DNA from 3 places in the Shewanella glacialimarina genome. Region 1 is predicted to be linked to each of the others. Evidence: predicted binding sites of a transcription regulator. Region 1 holds the regulator's gene; each other region holds the start of a gene.
What was found. Region 1 encodes sigma-54, which starts transcription at its own class of promoters, with help from an activator protein. Its sites were predicted from a motif close to GTTGGCACGNNNNTNGNNT; they were not measured.
Positions count from the first base shown of each region.

Region 1 (7,453 bases):
GAAAATCGCATGACGGCTTTAGGTATCAAAGATATTTATCAAGGTATAGATGATAAATTTACTCCCTACGAGGAATTAATCAGAAAATATAACGTCACTGCTGAACAGGTAGCTTATATTGGCGATGACATGGTAGATTTACCTGTTATGAAAGTAGTAGGACTTGCTGTTAGCGTTGCCGATGGACATCCTTACGTGAAACAACATTGCCATATGATAACTACCATTAAAGGTGGCAATGGTGCTTTGAGAGAACTCACTGATTTGTTACTACTAAGCCAAAATAAATTTGAAAGTGCACATGGTATGAGCATATGAATCGAACCACATTGGCTATTTGTGCATTTTTTGGCTTAGCCTTGGTATTGTATTGGCAAGTACAAGTCAAACGTAATCAAATGGCGTTAATCAAAGATCCTAGAATTGAGCGACCTGATTTTGTGGCCGACAATCTTCGCACGACAGAATTTAATAAGTTGGGGTTTGTTGACAGCAAAGTCAGTGCCGAGCATATGGAACATTTTACCCGCTCAAATACCACTTTATTTACAGAGCCTGTATTACTTATTTACCCTGAAAATGGTAAAGCGCAGTGGCAAATAACAGCTAAAAATGCGACCTTAGATCAACATTCAAATGAAGTCAGTTTACATAACGATGTAGTTATCGATGCTATTGATATTAAAGAGCCATTACAATCACTTGAGACTCAGCAAGTCACCTTTAATTTAAACACTATGATAGGCCGTTCTGAAGAGTCAGTTACCATTAAAGGTAATGGTTTTATTATTCAAGGCTTAGGGCTATTTGCCGATCTCAATGCAGAACAAATTACCTTACTCAGTCAGGTAGAAGGGACATATGAACCACATTAATTTTTTAACAACATTGCTCGGTAAAAGCAGTGTTATTTGCACTTTAGCTATTAGTATATTAGCAGGCAACGCCGTAGCCAAAGAAGGCGATTTGAAGCAAGAGCTTAAAATTGCTGCTGTAAGTCAACGAGCTGATGTTAAAAATAATCAAATTATTTTTAACGGACCAGTAAAGATTACCCAAGGCTCGATCAATATCGAAGCCGATGAACTGCGGGCATTTTCAGCTGAAAACGGCCAGACTAAAACGCTCATTGCGACCGGTAACCCTGCTACGTTTTCACAAGAACTTGATGATGGTCGCATAGGTACAGCCAGTGCCAATGAAATTCGTTATGACTTAGCAACAACTGGACTGTTATTAACCGGTAACGCTAAGCTAGATCAAGCTGGCAGTAAAGTGACAGGTAATGTGATCCGTTACAATATTAATGCTCAGGAACTTATCGCTGAAAGTACCGGTAAAGGTGAAGATCGTGTTATTACCATTATTCAACCGGAAAACTTCCAAAATGATAATTCACCAGTACAAAAATTACCTGAAATTCCGTTAAAAAAGCAAGGTAACCAATGACCCAAATTACCTTAACAGCTGAGAATTTAGCTAAAAGCTATAAAAGTCGTCAAGTGGTTAAAAGTGTCAGTCTAACTGTAAAAACAGGCCAGATTGTCGGACTACTTGGTCCCAATGGCGCAGGTAAGACGACCACGTTTTATATGGTTGTTGGCTTAGTCAAAAGTGATCATGGCCGCATTTTAATTGATGACGATGACTTAACTGCTGACCCAATGCATTTACGTGCGCGAAAAGGTATTGGCTATTTACCGCAAGAAGCCAGTATTTTTAGAAAGCTCAGTGTGCACGATAATATTATGGCCGTGTTGCAAACCCGAAAATCGATGACTTCGGATGAGCGAATTCAGGAACTTGAACATCTTTTAGAAGAATTCCATATTACCCATATTCGCGATAGCCTAGGCATGTCACTATCTGGAGGCGAAAGACGACGGGTAGAAATTGCACGCGCTTTAGCAGCCAATCCTAAATTTATATTGTTAGATGAGCCCTTTGCGGGTGTTGACCCTATTTCAGTGATTGATATTAAGAAAATCATTCTTCAACTCAAACACCGTGGCCTAGGCGTATTAATTACTGATCATAACGTCCGTGAAACACTTGATGTGTGTGAGCGGGCATATATCGTTAGTCAGGGAAATTTGATTGCCGAAGGCACTCCAACTGAAGTACTCAACAATCAGCAAGTTCGAGCAGTATACTTAGGCGAACAATTCAAGCTATAGTTAATCTAAATAGGATCTGAAGCACTTGCTTGGCATAGTGTTTCTGGCAACTAAGCTAATAGATCGTTTGTAGGTAAAGTAAAACCATTTGTTAAAAAATTGCGACTATCACTCACTTTAATCAGTGTAGAAAGCCGAATTCTTCTAGGGATCAGCAGTAATGAAAGCTTCACTCCAACTTAAAATGGGTCAGCACCTCACTATGACCCCACAGCTGCAACAAGCTATACGTTTGCTGCAGTTATCATCTTTGGAGTTACAGCAAGAAATTCAACAAGTATTAGATTCCAATCCTTTGCTTGAAATGGAAGATGAATTTTCAGCACTTAGCAACAAAAATGACAACTCAAAAGACCTATCAGAAACTGACTTCAATGAAATCAGTGCACCTGTAGTCGAAAAAGACACTTCAAATGTCGACACCGCAGAGTCAATGACTAAAGAGCAAATGTCTGAAGACTTGCCAATGGATACTACCTGGGATGAAGTGTACAGCGCCTCACCAATGGCAAGTCCTGGTTCGGGTTCAGGCAGCATGCCAAATGATGACATGCCCTTCCAAGGTGAAACATCCGAAGGATTATACGAGCATTTAGAATGGCAAAAAAATCTAACCCCTTTTTCTGAAACAGACCTAGCTATTGCCACAGCCATTATTGATGCCATTGATGACACAGGTTATCTCACCCAAAGTACTGAAGATATTTTAGAAGCTATGGGCGATGATTCTGTCGAATTAGACGAAGTAGAAGCGGTACTAAAACGCATACAACATTTCGATCCTCTCGGGGTTGCTTCGCGTAGTTTAAGTGAATGCTTGTTGATTCAACTTGTTCAGTTTGCACCAGATACGCCACATATTGATAATGCCAGAATATTAATCAAAGATTATTTAGATTTGATAGCAGGACGTGATTTTCGCACCTTAATGCGTAAAACTAAGCTAAAAGAAGATGAGCTGCGCGAAGCCATTGAATTAATTCAATCTTTAAATCCACGTCCTGGCACGATGATCACCCCACCGGATGATGAATATGTTATCCCAGACGTGTCAGTGACGAAAAAGAATGGCCGTTGGGTAGTTGAATTGAACCCTGATAACATGCCTAAAATAGGGATTAATCAACAATATGCCGCCATGGCAAAAAGTAGTAAGAGTTCAACAGATACTCAATTTATTCGAGGTCACTTACAAGAAGCCAAATGGTTTATAAAAAGCTTAGAAAGCCGTAGCGACACCCTGCTTAAAGTATCCAATTGTATTGTGCAATTTCAGCAAGGTTTTTTTGAGTATGGTGCAGAAGCAATGAAGCCTATGGTGTTGAATGACATAGCTGAAGCTGTCGAAATGCATGAATCTACTATTTCGCGTGTCACCACGCAAAAGTATATGCATACACCGCGCGGACTATTCGAACTTAAGTATTTTTTCTCTAGCCATGTAAGTACTGATGATGGCGGAGAGTGTTCATCTACAGCAATTAGAGCCTTTATTAAAAAGCTGGTGGCAGCTGAAAACCAGAGAAAGCCATTAAGCGACAGTAAAATGGCAGACCTTCTGGCAGAACAAGGGATCAATGTTGCACGTCGCACCATCGCGAAATACCGCGAAGCGATGATGATCCCTCCCTCAAACCAACGTAAGAGTTTATAATCTACCTAGGCAATTGGAGGAAAAATATGCAAATCACCTTGACGGGTCATCATATTGAAATTACTGAATCACTAAGAGAATATGTCACAAGTAAGTTTACAAAACTTGAACGACATTTCGATCAGATCAATAATGTCCACGTAGTATTAAATGTCGAAAAGCAACAACAGATAGCTGAAGCAAAAGTCAGCTTAAATGGAGCTGAAGTATTTGCGACATCTGAACATGCCGACATGTATCACGCTATAGACGCCCTGATTGATAAACTCGATCGTCAGGTCATTAAACACAAAGAGAAATTAACTAAGCATTAATGATGGAACTTAGTACCATCCTGCAGCCGGAATGCACCTCCTGTGCCACACCGGGCAGTAAGAAAAAGGTACTGGAGCTTATCAGCGATTTAGCTGCAGCCCAGTACCCATCCCTATCTTCACAAGAGATTTTTGAAAGCCTAGTGGCTAGAGAAAAAATGGGTAGCACAGGAATAGGCTCTGGCATTGCAATCCCGCATGGTCGTTTAACGTCCATCGTTCGCCCTATCGCGGTTTTTATAAAGTGCGAAGAAGCGATTTCATTTGATGCTATCGACAAACAACCAGTGGATCTCTTATTTGCATTACTGGTGCCAGCAGACCAGTGCCAGCAACATCTCAGTACCCTATCCTCAATGGCTGAAAAGTTATCGGATAAACAGATTCTTAAGCAGTTACGAAAAGCAAGTAACTCAACTGAACTCTATCAGGTTATCACAGCATGAAATTAGTCATTGTATCCGGTCGTTCGGGCTCAGGTAAATCTGTCGCACTTAGGGTACTAGAAGACCTGGGTTACTATTGCGTTGATAACTTACCACTGCCCTTAATTGGACGACTATTAGAGCAGCTTAGAAACACCAATGAACTGGTGGCCATAAGTGTTGATGTTAGAAATATAGAAGAGCAAGGTAAAGTATTACAGCAGCAGCTTGCGTGGTTATCTAAGGATACTGAAGTCATAAGCTTTTTTTTACAGGCAAGTGATGAAGCCCTACTAAAACGTTACAGTGAAACCCGCAGACTACATCCATTATCGAAAAAGAATATGTCCCTACAGGATGCGATTCAATTTGAAGGTAAGCTACTGGCGCCTATTTCTGAATACGTAGACCATTTTATCGACACATCTAAGTTAAATATTTATCAACTTAGTGATCAAGTACGTGAAATTTTAATGGGCAGTGTTGATAAAGAGTTAGTGATCAATTTTGAGTCATTTGGTTTTAAATATGGTATGCCCGCCGAAGCCGATTTTATGTTTGATGTACGCTTTTTACCTAACCCACATTGGGAAATAGAATTACGTCCCTTTACTGGATTAGATGAACCCGTGCAGGAATTTCTTGGCCAGCAACCGCTGGTAAATAAATTCATTTGGCAAATAGAAAACCTATTTGAAACATGGATGCCCCACTTAGAGCGCAATAACCGCAGCTACCTAACCATAGCTATTGGTTGTACTGGTGGCCAGCATCGTTCAGTTTATATCGCCGACCAGCTTGCTAAACGTTTTTCAAGTGGTAAAAAACATGTTGTTCAAGCAAGGCACCGAGAGCTTATAAACAAGCATAAATAATCGCTATTCAGTTACTTGTCGGAACTTAACTAAATGAGTCTTTTACAGCGCCAAGTCATCATATCAAACAAGCTTGGTTTACACGCACGAGCTGCTACCAAACTGGCTATTCTTGCTAATGAATTTAATGCCAATGTTACCCTGATCCAGGGTGAAAAAAAGGCCAGCGCGGCCAGTGTATTGGGCTTATTAATGCTTGAAAGTGGCTTAGGTAAAACCATAGATATCATAGCAGAAGGGCCAGATGCACAATCCGCTCTTGATGCTATCTGTAATTTAATTAATGACAAGTTCGAAGAAGGTTGTTGATCCTAATCATTTCTCCATCGGTTAAATCTAGTTTTTAATCGTATACCCACCTTTGCTTTAAAATGGCTAAACGTGTTGAATCTAACTTATTGAATGTATCCCTTAACCAGATTTAAGTTGAGGTTAAATTAATGCAATTAGGAAAATTTAAATTTCTCCCCCGAATTAGTGCAATTGCACCACTATATTGCATCTCCTACGACCACCACAGAAACCATAAAACTCTAACAAATTGAAAATAAATAAAAATTTAATAAAAAAATAGTTGGCACGTTCTTTTCATATAGTAACCAGTACCTACAAAGTGGTACTAGATTTAAAGCTAGCAAAACTTATTGGAGAGAACACTATGCGAAATACACAGTTAACCTTAAATACGATTAATACTGTTTTTGGACATACTCTTAAATTGGCTAGCCCAATTTTTACAAAAATTCAGCAACACTACACATTTTTTGCCAATGTTGGTTTTAGTCAATGGGAAGTTGAAAAACGATAAATATCTGCATTCAAAAAAGTGGACTTTGATTATGAAAAAATACCTAAGCAATCGTTATCCAGACACACTAATCAATCAAGTGGTTAATCAAGTCACTGACCATAACCGCTTGTTATCAGAAGTAGCCAAGGAATATGGCGTTTCATCTAGAGTGGTATACCAATGGGTAAAATCAACGACTGAACCAGTTGAGGTTAAAAAAGATCTAATCACAGAACAAATAGCCTCTTTACAAAGGCAAATCCAAAGCTTAAATAAACAATTGCAAATGATTGCTTAAACCAGTTTCGGCAAGGGTGTTTGGATATATTCAATTATTCCCCAGTAATGGGATATATCAATGCAAACAACAACCACACATAATAATATGGCGCTAGTAGCCTAATAGTGACGCACTAACACCCTTGCCACTTTATCCGCACGACAATCCAAAGACAATCCACACGACAATAATTAGGCTAAGCCTCATTTAGCCCCTTAATAGTGAGTAATATTTTTACCGTTAACGCCAGCATTAAGATAATAAGGATTAGTCAAATTCAGATTATAACTACAACTTTTTACTTACTTCTATAATAATTAACAGTTTTTTACTCAACAATTTAGCGAACATGTCTTTTAGCCACTACACTTACCATTATTAACTAAAATCAATTATGTATGAAATTTCAACTCCCTGTATGTATGTTGCTTGTTGTACTATTATCCGCATGTCAGCCTGATTCAACGGTTAACCCACAAAACAGTACGGCTAATGTCATCAAAATTGCAGTTTCTAATACCCCACTATCGACGCCTTTATTTGTTGCGCATGAAAAGGGTTTTTTTAAGCAACACGGATTAAATGTTGAATTAATAGGACACGAGGGTGGTGTAAAATGTTTTGAAGCTCTTATCACTGAACAAGTGGACTTTGCCACCGCATCAGAAACTGTAGCCATGTTTAATAGCTTCTATCGTAGCGATTTTTCTATTTTAACCAGTTTTGTTGAGTCTGATAATGATATTAAATTAATCAGCTTATCCGCGGAAAAATATCAAAATCTAGCGAGTATTAAAAATGCAAGAATAGGTATCATCAAAAGCAGTGCCAGTGAATTCTTTTTTGATAGCCTACTGATACTTCATCATCAGCAAGACTTGCCTTTAGAAAGAGTCTACCTGAAACCTAATGAGCTGTTAGCTGCGCTAGAAAACGGT
Region 1 covers NZ_CP041216.1:3,922,180-3,929,632, forward strand. Annotated here, with positions in the region: gene kdsC (3-deoxy-manno-octulosonate-8-phosphatase KdsC) at 1-318, shown strand, start outside; gene lptC (LPS export ABC transporter periplasmic protein LptC) at 315-875, shown strand; gene lptA (lipopolysaccharide transport periplasmic protein LptA) at 862-1,449, shown strand; gene lptB (LPS export ABC transporter ATP-binding protein) at 1,446-2,177, shown strand; gene FJ709_RS17140 (RNA polymerase factor sigma-54) at 2,338-3,831, shown strand; gene hpf (ribosome hibernation promoting factor) at 3,858-4,145, shown strand; gene ptsN (PTS IIA-like nitrogen regulatory protein PtsN) at 4,148-4,591, shown strand; gene rapZ (RNase adapter RapZ) at 4,588-5,445, shown strand; gene FJ709_RS17160 (HPr family phosphocarrier protein) at 5,479-5,754, shown strand; gene FJ709_RS17165 (hypothetical protein) at 6,104-6,253, shown strand; gene FJ709_RS17170 (transposase) at 6,285-6,533, shown strand; gene FJ709_RS17175 (ABC transporter substrate-binding protein) at 6,914-7,453, shown strand, end outside.

Region 2 (7,453 bases), 840 kb from region 1:
CAAGCCAGACGCGTGACCATCTAACTCAAGTTCAACGCCGCTATGATAAGCTAACCCTAAACGATGATCAGCGTTTATCTGCCAGCTAGCACCCGCTTTCCAGCCGACACTAATATCATCACCTTCCATTGCTTTTAAAGTCATACCAGAATCAGGTAAACGTGCAGCAACTGCAGCAGGCAATGCCGGATTAGATTTAATCGCCCCCACCCAAGCAGGCGTAGTTGCGCTGATACTACCTTCTCCATAAACCACGCGTAGACCGCCACCGACTGAAAATTGCTCATTGATTTTATAAGCAATATTAGGATTAAACTCTACAGTGGTAATCGCTGTTTTATTACCAAAAATTGCCGCAGCATGTGTAGTATCGATTTCAGTAGCTAGTCCATAGTTTGAATTTACCGTTAATCCCCAGGTCCATTGATCAGTTAACTGGTTAGAATAATAGAAATTAGGCACTAGTGCGTCACCCGCTACATCATGCGCACTGGCTGGCACATGCATAGCTTGAGCGCCCAATAAAGGAGAGGTAATCGCAATGTCACCCGTCACATCAATATTAGGCATGACATAAATGCCACCTGCTGACAGTTGACGCCCGGTCAGATACGTTAACATTGCCGGATTACGTGATTGCGCAGACGCGTTATCGGCCATTGCCGCTTCACCTGCAAATGCACGTCCTAAGCCGGTTGATGAATATTCTGCTAACTGAAAACCTGCAGCTTGAGCTTGTGAAGTCGTGCCAAAGACAATAGCTGATATTGCCAAAGTGATTATTGTTTTTTTCATTATCATTCTCTTAGTTATTGTATTTAACCTCAGCTCAGGATAACAAATGTATATCAAACAGCTCTTTGCACCGCTAACTGTGTTGAATTTACTTGCAATAGGCTAGCTGTTGACGCGTTAGTTCGCCTTATTACCAGCGCAAAGCTCAAGTTTGAGAGTAAACATCTGAATTTATCTATTTAAATCCCGCTTATTCATCCCTTAACCCAAGTTGAGGTTATTTATATCTGCCTTTAACCCAAAATCACTTTTAGAGTAATTGCTCGGCATTTATACGGCGCAAGTTTACGGATCTAAAACGCCATTGCAACAGCTAGCTTGCAAATGCTGGATCACAAAATGATTGATATTACTGATAACTTGCTCACAAGTTATTCAATAAACAAAAGGATATCAACAAAGTGTTGGCTGAATAGTTATAGTCAAATGTCATATGATTTAATTATTTATATATATCAATAACTAATGACAAAAAACTGGATAATCCTAACGCACACGAGTTAGCTGAATTTAAAACAGAAATTCGCAAAGCATGAGTTAAAACAGAATGAGAAAGGTTGTAAATAATTGTAAAAATAACTTAATAAAAAGCCCCGCAATCTATGCGAGGCTTTTTTTATCACTTAACCGCTAACAAAGTTAGCGCGTTAATATTATAGGCTGTAGTACATTTCAAACTCTAATGGATGAGTAGTACGGGCTACACGCTCAGCTTCTGCAGTCTTCAAAGTGATATAAGACTGGATGAAATCTTCACTGAATACGCCACCTTTAGTTAAAAACTCATGGTCAGCTTTCAAGTTTTCAAGCGCGTTTTCTAAAGAAGTCGCAACTTGTGGGATCTCAGCAGCTTCTTCAGGCGGTAAGTCATACAAGTCTTTGTCCATGGCATCTCCAGGGTGGATCTTGTTTTGTATACCATCAAGACCTGCCATCAATAATGCCGCAAAACCTAAATATGGATTTGCATGTGGATCAGGGAAACGTGCTTCGATACGACGACCCTTAGGGCTTGGCACTACTGGAATACGAATAGATGCACTACGGTTACGCGCAGAATAAGCTAACATAACAGGCGCTTCGAAATGTGGTACTAAACGCTTATAAGAGTTGGTGCTTGGGTTAGTGAATGCGTTCAATGCACGAGCGTGCTTGATAATACCACCAATGTAATAAAGCGCTAATTCACTTAAACCAGCATACTTATCGCCAGCAAATAAGTTAACACCGTCTTTAGCTAAAGATTGGTGCACGTGCATACCACTGCCGTTGTCACCTACGATAGGCTTAGGCATAAAGGTCGCTGTTTTGCCATAAGCATGCGCCATGTTATGAACAACATACTTAAGAATTTGGATTTCATCCGCTTTCTTAGTCAAGGTGTTGAAACGTGTTGCAATTTCGTTCTGGCCCGCTGTCGCCACTTCATGGTGATGCGCTTCTACAACTTGGCCCATTTCTTCAAGTACTAAACACATTGCAGAACGTAAGTCTTGCGAAGAATCAACTGGCGCAACTGGAAAATAACCACCTTTCACCATTGGACGGTGGCCTGTGTTGCCATCAGCGTATTCTTTACCGGAGTTCCATGCAGCTTCTTTCGCATCAATCTTAACGAAACAACCTGACATATCAGTACCAAAACGGACGTCATCAAATAAGAAGAACTCAGGCTCAGGACCAATCAATACTGTATCAGCAATACCGGTAGAAATTAGATACGCTTCTGCTTTTTTAGCGATAGAGCGTGGGTCACGGTCGTAACCAGTCATAGTACCAGGTTCTAAAATGTCACAACGGATAAGTGCTGTTGTTTCTTCGGTGAAAGGGTCTAAAACAAAAGTAGTTGGATCAGGCATTAATACCATGTCTGATTCATTGATGCCTTTCCAGCCTGCTATTGAAGAACCGTCAAACATTTTTCCGTCTTCAAAAAATTCTTCATTTACTTGATGAGATGGGATAGAAACGTGCTGCTCTTTACCTTTAGTATCGGTAAAGCGTAAGTCAACAAACTTAACTTCTAACTCTTGAAGTTGCTTTAATACTGATTCAACTGACATTCTCAAGCCTCCGGTAGGGTCAAGGGTATTCCCTTCTAATATTTAATATTACTGTTCACCAAGTTTTATTGACTCAGTAAACTAATGTAAAACAATGATGTCCACATGATGACGTTTACTTAGCTATTATCATGCCAGATATATAAGCATCTGATTTATATAAACTTGATATTTTTAGTTTTTCCCAAAAATCAAGGGTTGCACCAAATAGATCCATTGGTTGCATCATAACAGTGCACTACACCAGAGTGGTGCACGCCTGTTTGATTATATAGACACTGAAACCCAAAAAGTGCATACAGATAACAATTTACTAAACAAAATCGCGAAAACTGTGTTTTACATCTTTTGTAACCTAGCATACGAGGGGATGATAAAGTTTATATCACTAAATTAACTGCAAATTTATAGCATAATAAGACGAAATTATGAGGTGTTCAAAAAAAATCCTATCTACTGAGGCCTTGCTGGAGTAGAATGGCACGCTTTTTTATGGTGGCTATAATTAAATAGTTACTGTAAATAATCCCTTTTTTTTGTTTGATGGTATAGAGGTTTTATCCGTGCTAGAGAATTTACGTAACATCGCCATTATTGCACACGTCGACCATGGCAAAACGACCCTGGTAGACAAATTGCTTGCGCAGTCTGGTACCCTTGCTTCACGTGGTGAAGCGACTGAGCGTGTGATGGATTCTAACGATCTTGAAAAAGAACGTGGGATCACCATTCTGGCAAAAAACACTGCCATCAAATGGAACGACTACCGCATTAACATCGTAGACACACCTGGTCACGCCGATTTCGGTGGTGAAGTAGAACGTGTTCTATCTATGGTTGATTCAGTATTATTGTTAGTTGACGCAGTTGATGGTCCAATGCCACAAACTCGCTTTGTGACTAAGAAAGCGTTTGCTCAAGGCCTAAAGCCAATCGTTGTTATTAACAAGATTGACCGCCCTGGGGCTCGTCCTGATTGGGTTATTGACCAAGTATTCGATTTATTCGACAACTTGGGTGCAACTGACGAACAGTTAGACTTCCCTATTGTTTATGCTTCAGCATTAAACGGTTTCGCAACCTTAGATCCTGATGTAACTAGCACTGACATGACGCCACTTTTCCAAACCATCGTTGAGAAAGTTTCTTTCCCTGACGCTGATTCGGAAGGTGCATTCCAAATGCAAATTTCTCAAATCGATTACAACTCATATGTGGGTGTTATCGGTATTGGTCGCATTAAGCGTGGTAGTGTAAAAACTAACCAACAAGTGACTATTGTTGGCGCTGACGGTAAAAAGCGTAACGGTAAAATGGGCCAGGTATTAGGTTATATGGGTCTTGACCGTACTGAAGTTGAAATTGCAAACGCTGGTGACATCGTGGCAATTACAGGTTTAGGTGAACTTAAGATTTCTGACACAGTTTGTGCTGTGACTGAAGTAGAAGCGTTACCGCCATTAACTGTTGACGAACCAACACTAACGATGACGTTCCAGGTAAACACTTCTCCGTTCGCGGGTAAAGAAGGTAAGTATGTTACTTCTCGTAACATTCTTGAGCGTTTACAAACAGAACTTGTTCACAACGTAGCATTACGCGTTGAAGAAACTGACAGTCCAGATCGTTTCCGTGTTTCAGGTCGTGGTGAATTACATTTATCAATCCTTATTGAAAACATGCGTCGTGAAGGCTACGAGTTAGCGGTATCACGTCCAGAAGTAATTCTTAAGACTGTTGATGGCGAACTACACGAACCATTCGAAACCGTTACTGTTGACGTTCAAGAAGAACATCAAGGTACCGTAATTGAAAAGTTAGGTGTACGTAAAGCTGAAATGAAAGATATGCTGCTTGATGGTAAAGGTCGTGTACGTATCGATTTCATCATGCCGAGCCGTGGCTTAATTGGTTTCCAAACTGAGTTCTTAACTGCAACTTCAGGTACTGGTCTAATTTATCATTCATTTGATCATTACGCACCGCACAAAGGTGGCGATATTGGTCAACGTGCTAACGGCGTATTGATTTCTAACGCAACGGGTAAAGCATTAACATTCGCATTATTCGGTTTACAAGACCGCGGTCGTCTGTTTATTGGCCACGCTGCTGAAGTCTATGAAGGCCAAGTTGTCGGTATCCATGCTCGCTCTAACGATTTGACAGTTAACTGTCTTAAAGGTAAGCAGCTAACTAACATGCGCGCATCAGGTACTGATGAAGCACAAGTGTTAACGACACCGATTAACTTAACTCTTGAGCAAGCACTTGAGTTCATCGATGATGATGAATTAGTTGAAGTAACTCCTAAGAACATCCGTGTTCGTAAGAAATACTTAACTGAAAACGAGCGTAAGCGTCATAACCGCAGTTAATTGCAATTAATGAGTGGTGTGATATTTACCACTTATTAATATCTAAAAAGCCCAGATTGTTCTGGGCTTTTTTGTGCCTGCTAATCTAAAAACTTACACATAAATAATTCATAACCAGAGTACAAAAAAAACTAGATATACATTTAAAATAGATATAAATTCACTTAAAACATTTATGGAGTATCAGGAAATATGTTAAAACAAGTCGATGTAGCCCTAAAGGCAAATGTTTATTTTGATGGAAAAGTCATTAGCCGCACAGTATTTTTAGCCGATGGAAGCAGACAAACTCTAGGTGTTGTCTTACCTGGCGAATATACCTTTTCAACCTCTCAAGGTGAAATAATGCAAGTCACATCAGGTAACTTTGAAGTGTTATTGCCTGGTACGACAGAATGGATCAATTATTCAGCTGACACCCAGTTTGAATTAGCTGCTGGTGTGAACTTTAGTATTAAAACCAGCGATATTGCTGAATACTGTTGCAGCTACCTTTAAGTCGTCCATAAAAAAACCAGTTGAATAATAACTGGTTTTTTTATTCATAAACGGTTTAATGTCACCACCCAATCCATTTACTATTAATTTATATCTTTTACCATACTAGGATAATACACACTATGCATAGCCGGCGTATGTCCAGGCGGTGAAATTATCTGTGCTGTTTGATTAAAGTACTCTAAATTTATTAATTCGTATTGATTAAATCGAGGTTGAATGAAGTAATACCACTCATCTTCAGAGCCAACTCGTGCATAATCGACTTCTTGAACATAGAATCGTTTTCCAATAATGCCGTCTTCAATTTTTAAAAGGTGCCACTCTCGATAACGGCAAACCCCCTCGACATCCCAGCATGAATTTCTATGTTCAAACTTGATAACATTGTTATTAGCCATAATTGACCAACTGAGTGCATTCCCCGAATAATTAGATAATGACGGAGGCACTCCTTCAGCATACGTATAGCGCGTGCCAGTATTATCACTTAGTGTTTGAAATCCGAAAAATACACTGCCATTTTCACAAGCATATGTATCTGAATCTCTTAAGCAAAAACTTAAACGATTTCCATCCCATGAGTCTGCAGTCCACTGATTAATCGTTGTTTGCCAGTAACGTTCGGCTCCTGTAACTGTATTTGTATCATTAAATGTTAACCCTTCCTCTTGCTGCAAAACGACGCCAAAGGTCACTGCTAGGGTTTCACCTACTTTACTTTTAATCTCAGAAAACGTTGAGTAGTCTCCTGATAGTGCATCAATAACATTATAAGTTTGAATAAAATCATCAAATACTAAAATTAGCACCCCGTCAGTAACTGTCCATGTATACTGTCTTGCAGTATCAGCGCTTACGCCTGTGCCGTCAGCGTCAAAATCAAGACGTTCAAAATGTACATTATTATAAGATTGAGGATGATAAACATCTAATACCCAAAGTCCTTTAAAATAAGATTTTTCAAATTGAGCACCCGCAGTAGCGGACTTACGCATCAAAAAATCACTTTCACTTGTCCCTTGCCAGGTTCCTTTAATTGTGTCAAAACCTAAGGTAATTGGCGTCATTTCACGTAGCGCCGATGTTTCAACATAATAACTATCTACTGAGGAGCCAGTCGTTAGACGAGTAAATGTTTCATGGCTTTTCTTCACCATAACTTCAACTTGAGTGTAACCTGCAGCCCAAAGTGCATCTTTATCCGTTTGAGATAATGCATCTAAAGCGCTGACATCATCATAACTGACAGACACCGCGGGATTGGTGTAAGTAATGTCAATCTTACCCTCTTTAATTTCCCAACCGAATATACTGACACCAAAGCTATCGGTAAATTTACCTATACCATTATCATCAAATTGATAGCGACTCCCTGAGCGAGCTAGAAATGTCGGTGCAACAGGCTCTGTTTGATAGTACACTTTTGCGACTGAACTACTATCGACTGGCGGCGTGAGATTGGGATCTGCAATAATCGCATCCATCTCATTCTCAATTAAGTCTGGAGTCATTGCCGTTATTGTGGCGACAAAACTGTCTAAGGCTTCAGGATTCGCGATTAAATCAACCACATTATTTATACCTTCTGGTAATACAATGGTGTCACTTTCGAGTAAAATTTTGACAACAGCAGCTGATCTAATAACATCCTCCGGGTTCAACTGACTTTCGATCAATTCAATTGTATTAATGTTATCTGGCTCAACCCCCTTATTTGAA
Region 2 covers NZ_CP041216.1:304,356-311,808, reverse strand. Annotated here, with positions in the region: gene FJ709_RS01295 (outer membrane protein transport protein) at 1-795, opposite strand, end outside; gene glnA (glutamate--ammonia ligase) at 1,449-2,858, opposite strand; gene typA (translational GTPase TypA) at 3,422-5,233, shown strand; gene ppnP (pyrimidine/purine nucleoside phosphorylase) at 5,426-5,731, shown strand; gene FJ709_RS01275 (PKD domain-containing protein) at 5,815-7,453, opposite strand, start outside.
Region 2: glnA (glutamate--ammonia ligase) is a predicted target of sigma-54. The motif match lies at 2,979-2,997, and genes of this name have one in related genera.

Region 3 (7,453 bases), 1.7 Mb from region 1:
AAGCGCGAACAGGTCAAAGTGCGGCAGTTGTAAAAGAAGGTATGGTGAAATCGATTAATCGAGGGCTATTAACTGAAACCGACACCCATTGGCAGCTAACGTCAAAAGGTCATATGTTTGTTAATGACCTGCTGTCACAGTTTATTTAACCGTAACGAAGAAGTTAATTAAAGCAAGGCAACAAATAAGCTTCACATAACATATCAGTCTGGTGCTAACTAGTAGCACCAGACTGTAACTAATTTGAGTGTCTTTCAGGTTAATTTCACATTATCGAAACACTTACTAACACTTCAATTTACACTTTTACCTCCAGCTTTATTAGGATAGCGTTTTTAAAAATAAGATTGGAATGCCTGCAATGCTGATAAAAACTAAAACAACTTTACTTGCGTTAACTCTTTCTAGCCTTTTAAGCGGTAATATTTACGCTCACTCAAATTCAATGCCTGCTGATAGTGCTGAAGAAAGTGTTACAAAAGTCAGTTCACCACAGACTGAATCTCAAAAAGCTAATGCATTGTTTGATGAGTTATTCATGCAAAGCATTATGGCTGATCCTATCAATCAAACCTATTTAGGTATAAAGCAAGATTATGATAAATGGGGTGATATTTCAGATGCAGGTGCAGATAAAAACCTTGCTCTCGCTAAAGCACAATTAGCTAAATTACTGACATTAGATGTCAGCAAACTTGATCAACAAACAAGCTTAAGTTTTGAGCTATTTAAAGCAAGCTTAGAGCAAGCTATTGCTGATGATAAATGGCGTTACCATACTTACCCGGTTAACCAGATGTATGGCATGCATTCAATGATTGCCTCATTTTTAATTAACCAACATCAAATTACCGATGTAAGCGATGCTAAGGCTTATATCAGCCGTTTAGAAGGCGTCAAGCCTCTGCTGACACAACTTGAAGCTGAATTAACCATACGTGCTGATAAAAATATTATTGCGCCGAAATTCGTGTTTCCTTACGTGATATCAGACAGCAAGAATATTATTACTGGAGCACCTTTTGATTCAACGGGAGAAGACAGCGCATTATGGGCTGATTTTAATCGTAAAGTGGCAAAATTATCTATTACTGAATCAGAAAAAGAAATATTACTTGGAGACGCCAAGTCAGCTTTAATAGACAGTGTAAAACCAGGCTATGAAAGCCTGGTAAGTTACCTTGTTAAATTAGAGGAAAAAGCAGATAACCGAGATGGTGCCTGGAAGTTCCCTGAAGGTGAGACTTACTTTAATAATGCCTTAGCTCGTACAACGACTACCGATATGACTTCGGATCAAATCCATGATTTAGGGTTAAGTGAAGTCGCGCGCATTCAAGATGAAATGCGTATTATTATGAAAAAAGTTGGCTTTGAAGGTAATCTGCAAGCATTTTTCGCCTTTATGCGGGATGACAAGCAATTCTACTATCCAGATACACAAGCGGGTCGTGATGCTTACATTACTGATGCTAAAGCCCTGATTGATAACATGGAGTCACGTATAGATGAAGTGTTTAAAATCAAACCTAAAGCGGACTTGATTGTACGTCCGGTTGAAGCATTCCGTGAAAAGTCGGCCGGAAAAGCCTTTTATGATCAGCCTGCGCCAGATGGTTCACGACCAGGAATTTACTACGCTAATCTTTATGACATGAGCGCTATGCCTAAATACCAAATGGAAGCACTGGCTTACCATGAAGGTATTCCTGGTCATCATATGCAAATTGCCATAGCACAAGAATTAGAAGGTATTCCACAATTCCGTAAGTATGGTCGTTACACTGCCTATAGTGAAGGTTGGGGGTTATATACTGAATACTTCCCAAAAGAAATGGGCTTATATGCTGATCCTTATTCAGACTTTGGCCGCTTAGCGATGGAATTATGGCGTGCCTGTCGCTTAGTGGTAGATACAGGTATCCACACTAAAAAGTGGACCCGTGAACAAGGGATTGCTTACTACGTTGAAAATACTCCTAATGCTGAGTCTGATGCCATAAAAATGGTTGAACGTCATGTGGTTATGCCTTCACAGGCCACTGCATATAAAGTGGGAATGATTAAAATCCTTGAGCTACGTGAACAAGCCAAGAAACAATTAGGCGACAAGTTCGACATTCGCGACTTCCACACACTCGTTTTACAGTATGGACCATTACCATTAGATGTGTTGGAAACTAAAGTGAACCAGTGGGTTAAATCGATTAAGTAACAAGGTTACAATAAGATGAGTTTTTGAAAATAAAGCAGCAACCATGGGTTGTTGCTTTTTTTTACACAAAAAAATAACCCCAGACAAAGTCTGGGGTAAACCAATAAAACTAGGATGATGGTTTCAAAGCTAACATTGTTTTAATTATAAACTGCTGCCAGCCGTGACTCAAAATTTGCGAAGTGGCTGATTTGTAAACGCTAATGAAAAGGGGTCATTTCTCAAAATCGTACTTATTCAAATCATTTCGAATCAACTGAATCTTATTGTATTCAAATAAGAACAGACTGCAACACCCTCTTAGTAAATAACTGTTAACTCATTGATTTGCTACTTTAGCTTTTACTGCATAATAATCAACTTAAGCTTTTGATAAAAAACACAAATAAAAAAGCCGTGCTGGGTTGCATGGCTTTATTTTATTTAAAGAACAATGTTTCCAAAATTACTTACGCAATTTATACAAATGTTCGAATTTAACGTCCCAATATGGCGATGTACCAATATGGCCTTTAATGAAGTCAATAAAGGCACTGACTTTAGGGGCTAAGTGCTTACGTCTTGGGTATACGGCTTGCAAAGGTAAGTTGTTGGTCAATTGCCAATCTGTCAGTAAAGGAACTAATGTGCCTTTCTCGATTTCATCTTCCATCAAATAACTGGCAAGATAGGCTATACCTAACCCGCTAACTGCTGCTGATTTTAAAGCCGGTGCATTATCAACGCGGAAATTGCCTGATACACCAATCTCACAATAATCGTCACCTCTCTTGAACTGCCACATGCTGTGTTCATGCCATTCACCTTGGTAAACTAGGCAATTGTGTTCAACAAGCTGTTCAGGGCGCGATATGTTACCGTGCTTAGCCACATACTCAGGCGATGCTGCTAATAAGAACTGACACTTCATTAATGGACGAGCCACCATGCCTAAAGGGAGTTGCTCAGACATCGTTAGCAATAAATCTAAACCTTCACTAACAACATCAACCTTATGGTCCAACAAACTTACTTGCAACTCTAGATCAGGATGTTTAGCCATAAACGCTGGTAGTGCAGGGATAAGATGCATGGTACCAAATGATTGTGAAATTCCCACTTTAAGTACACCACGTGTGGCATCATTCAAATTATGCACACTAGAAACCGCTTGTTCAGCATCGCGAAGCAGCTCTTCACCTTGTAAATAAAGTAAATTACCCGCTTCTGTTAAACTTAAACTACGAGTCGTTCGCTGAATAAGCTGCACACCTAATTTATGTTCTAAATCAGCCACCTGCGTACTTACTTTAGATTTGGATATTCCAAGGCGTCTTGCAGCAGCACTAAAACTGCCTGCACGAGCAACATGGGTAAAAATGGCAATTGGTTCTAACAGTTCTAACATGAAAGTCGCCTTAAGCTGTTACGACATTGAAAACGATTTTCGGCAATTTCTTTACTCACTTTACCTTCCATGAATGTCATATCAATGGAAGCCGTTGGCTTAAATAGCATTATTAAACGCTCAATAAACCCAATAAGTTGTAAAGTTACGCCAATTATCCGAAAAACTAGCAAAAATTTAAATAGAGTGCATTTTTCTTATAATTTTTATGAGTATAACAAAAAACTATATCATTGCTCTATATTTATAATTGAGAATTTTTTTATCAGAACAAACTTGGTAGTTTACTTGAAGAGGTGCTGCAGGAAGGTACATAACGGATATAAAAAGCCCCCTGCCAAATAAGCACAAGCAGGGGGAAAGTCAGGTGACATACATAAGACAGTGAAACCAATGACTTACAAAGTCTTCCTCAAGTTAACGCGCTTGAGTCGCGTAAAAATTATCGGGTAAGGGAGGTAGAAAAGATTATTCAGATAAAGGCTGCTCCTCTAAACTGGCTAGTTTATAAGGTGCTAATTGCGGAATATCTTTTCTAAGTTGATTTTCTAGTACCATCAACTGTTCAAAATCGCCGCAGACTTTGTCAGCTCTTGCTTCTAGAGCCTCAGATTGTGATTCCATTTGTAGCTCAATGTCCTTACCTACATTTTCCATTTTAATAGCAAAAGCATTCATTTTCTCTTCAAATGAACCACCTTCTGAAGACATGATTTGGCTACCCATACTCATCATTAAACTGCCGATTGAGTTTGAAATAATATTTTCCATTTCTTGCTCAAATTCATCATTAAAGGTTTCTTCTAACGACGACTCTGTTGAGCCAATGAAAAATTTATCGCCATGTTGATAAGCCATGGTATCAATACGCTGTTCGATGCCATTCATCAACTTATCTATTTGGCTTCCAGCTGCATCACCTAGTAATGGTGTCATTGCCATTGTCACAGCTTGAGTCGCTAAGCCGACAACTTCACCAACAAGATCGATTACCTCTGGTACTTGGCGAGACACTTCATCAGAGTATTGAGTCAACAGCTTTTGCTGTTGCGCGGATAAATTTACCGCTTTACCTTCAACAAATAATTGCCCAACATCGATTCGGTATTTCTCTAATCCCTTTTCGCTCACTTTCAGCGATTTCGGTTCTACTGTCACATCGTAATTCAAGGTGACATTACAGCTTTGATCCTTCAAAGACATTTTAGCCATTGCAGGAGTAAATGCACCAGCAGTAAAAATCAGTCCAGAAAATACAAGGCCCGTTAGTAATTTCTGGCTATTAAGCATGCTTTTAGTCGCTTGATTATGTTGAGTCATTTAATAAATCCTTTTGCTATACGGGAATCACAATTGACTATGAAGAAGCAGTCAATCAACAATTATTGATAAGTTACTAATGATATAGCATGTTGTGTGCCAAAAGTAATAAACCGCTTTATTTCAGCAACTTAAGGTGAAATTAAAGATATCATTAATCGAATGGCTTAATTGCATTAGCCAAAAAAACTAAAACTTAGTTAAATTAATCATTTTTATCTAGATTGAAATATGTTTAAAAGATCGAACGACCTAATTTTTGACAAAGATGTTCTAACATTGCGGTTCCGGCCAATGAATTGCCATTACCGTCTAATTCTGGAGACCAAACACATACCGACATATCACCAGGGATCACGGCAATAATACCGCCACCGACTCCACTTTTACCCGGCATACCTACCCTATAGGCAAACTCTCCCGCACCATCGTATAAACCCGAGGTTGCTAACAGAGCATTAAGTTGCCTTGTTTGAATTGGGGTTATCCATTGTTCACCTGACAAGGTTTTACCGCGATTAGCAAGGTAAAGCATCGACTTAGATAAGTCAGCACAATTCATTTTTAAGGCACAGTAATGGAAGTAGTTTTTAAGTACATTTTCAACTACGCCGTTAAAATTACCAAACGACTTCATTAAGTAAGCAATCGCCGCATTACGCGCACTAAAAGCAAACTCAGAATCAGCTACTACTTTGTCGTAACTTATAGTTGGATTCATACTCAGCTTACGCACCACTTCTAACATTTGATGTTTTGGTGCACTGCTTCTGGTTTGTAACAAATCAGCAATGACTAACGCGCCAGCATTAATAAATGGATTACGCGGTTTACCCCGTTCTAATTCAACTTGGACTAACGAGTTAAACGAATGCCCTGACGGTTCTTTACCTACTCGGCTCCATATCTCATCTTCACTATAAAGATTGAGTGCGAGGGTTAGACTAAATACTTTTGAAATAGATTGGATAGAGAAGGGTTCAAGATAGTCTCCAGCTCCAATTGTTTGACCATCAACTGTGGTTACTGCAATTGCAAGTTTAGTACTATCAATATTAGCTAATGCCGGTATGTAATTGGCTACTTTGCCTTTACCTAAAAGCGGCCGAACACTGTCGACCGCCTCTTGTAATAATGCTTGGTTTAGCAATTAACCCCACCAAATATCATATAAGGTTGTTGCTTCTACATCTTTTACTGGCTTACTTTTCCAAAAATCAGTAATCACTGCAATGTCTTCATCGGTACATTTACCAATGTGTTGAGTCGCAATAATACCTTGCCATTCTTTATGTCCGCCGCCATGGAAACCTAATTGGCGTGGCTCGATCACTTCATGAATAAATTGATCGATTAAGCTGTCAATGTCTTGTTCTGACACAGACTCTTCAAACGTCCATTGGATGTCAAAACCAAACTCTTGGAACTCATCAACTCGTAATTTCTTACGTAAACGACGGCTACGATTTGTTGCCATGATACTGTCTCCTAATTTAGACGTTATTAACTAATACGTTCGAACATAATATCCCAAACACCATGGCCTAAGCGATGACCCCGTGCTTCAAATTTTGTTAATGGACGATAATCTGGTCTTTCAACCACTGTGCCAGTGGCTGATTGGTTTCTATAACCTTCAGCAACTTGCATTACTTCAAGCATATACTCGCTGTAATTTTCCCAGTCGGTCGCCATATGAAATACGCCACCAATTTTAAGTTTACGGCGAATTAGCTGCGCAAATTCAGGCTGCACTATACGACGTTTATTATGACGTTTTTTGTGCCAAGGATCCGGGAAGAATAACTGCACACGTGATAATGAACCATCTGCAATACTGTGCTCTAGCACTTCCATAGCATCGTGATGATAAACGCGTAAATTAGTCACTTGCGCTTCACCCGCATCGCCTAAACATGCGCCAACACCTGGTTTATGTACTTCAATGCCTATGTAGTTAAGCTCAGGAGCAGCTTTAGCCATTTGTACTAAAGAGCCTCCCATACCGAAACCGATCTCTAATACGGTATCAGCTTCACGGCCAAATACTTGGCTGAGATTTAATGCTTCAGGACTATAATCAAGCCCCATTGCTGGCCAATGTGATTCAATAGCTTGTGACTGACCTTTAGTTAAACGGCCTTCACGTAATACAAAGCTTCTGATTTTACGAAGGTACTTACCTTCCTCATTAAATTCAGCTGTGGTAACGTCGCTCATTTTTGCCTCTTTATTACAATGGTGCAATTTCCAACGAAACGGCCCGGATCATAATAGTTAATCTTAAATTTTTTATTTCAGCGGCACAGTATACCTAATCTACTAACAATTGTTTATATAAACCTTGTTTGATTATAGGCGTATCGCTACACTGCCCGCATGAAAATATCAGCCACTTTCGCTGAGCGTATTATCGCTTGGTATGATGTTCACGGTCGTAAAAAGTTGCCGTGGCAAATCAATAAAACCCCATATAGTGTATGGGTTTCAGAGATAATGTTACAACAAACCCAAGTTGCAACAGTGATCCC
Region 3 covers NZ_CP041216.1:1,197,151-1,204,603, reverse strand. Annotated here, with positions in the region: gene hemW (radical SAM family heme chaperone HemW) at 1-149, shown strand, start outside; gene FJ709_RS05210 (DUF885 domain-containing protein) at 362-2,215, shown strand; gene FJ709_RS05205 (LysR family transcriptional regulator) at 2,661-3,602, opposite strand; gene FJ709_RS05200 (YggN family protein) at 4,071-4,922, opposite strand; gene glsB (glutaminase B) at 5,158-6,072, opposite strand; gene FJ709_RS05190 (50S ribosome-binding protein YggL) at 6,073-6,399, opposite strand; gene trmB (tRNA (guanosine(46)-N7)-methyltransferase TrmB) at 6,426-7,142, opposite strand; gene mutY (A/G-specific adenine glycosylase) at 7,302-7,453, shown strand, end outside.
Region 3: FJ709_RS05200 (YggN family protein) is a predicted target of sigma-54. The motif match lies at 5,008-5,026, and genes of this name have one in related genera.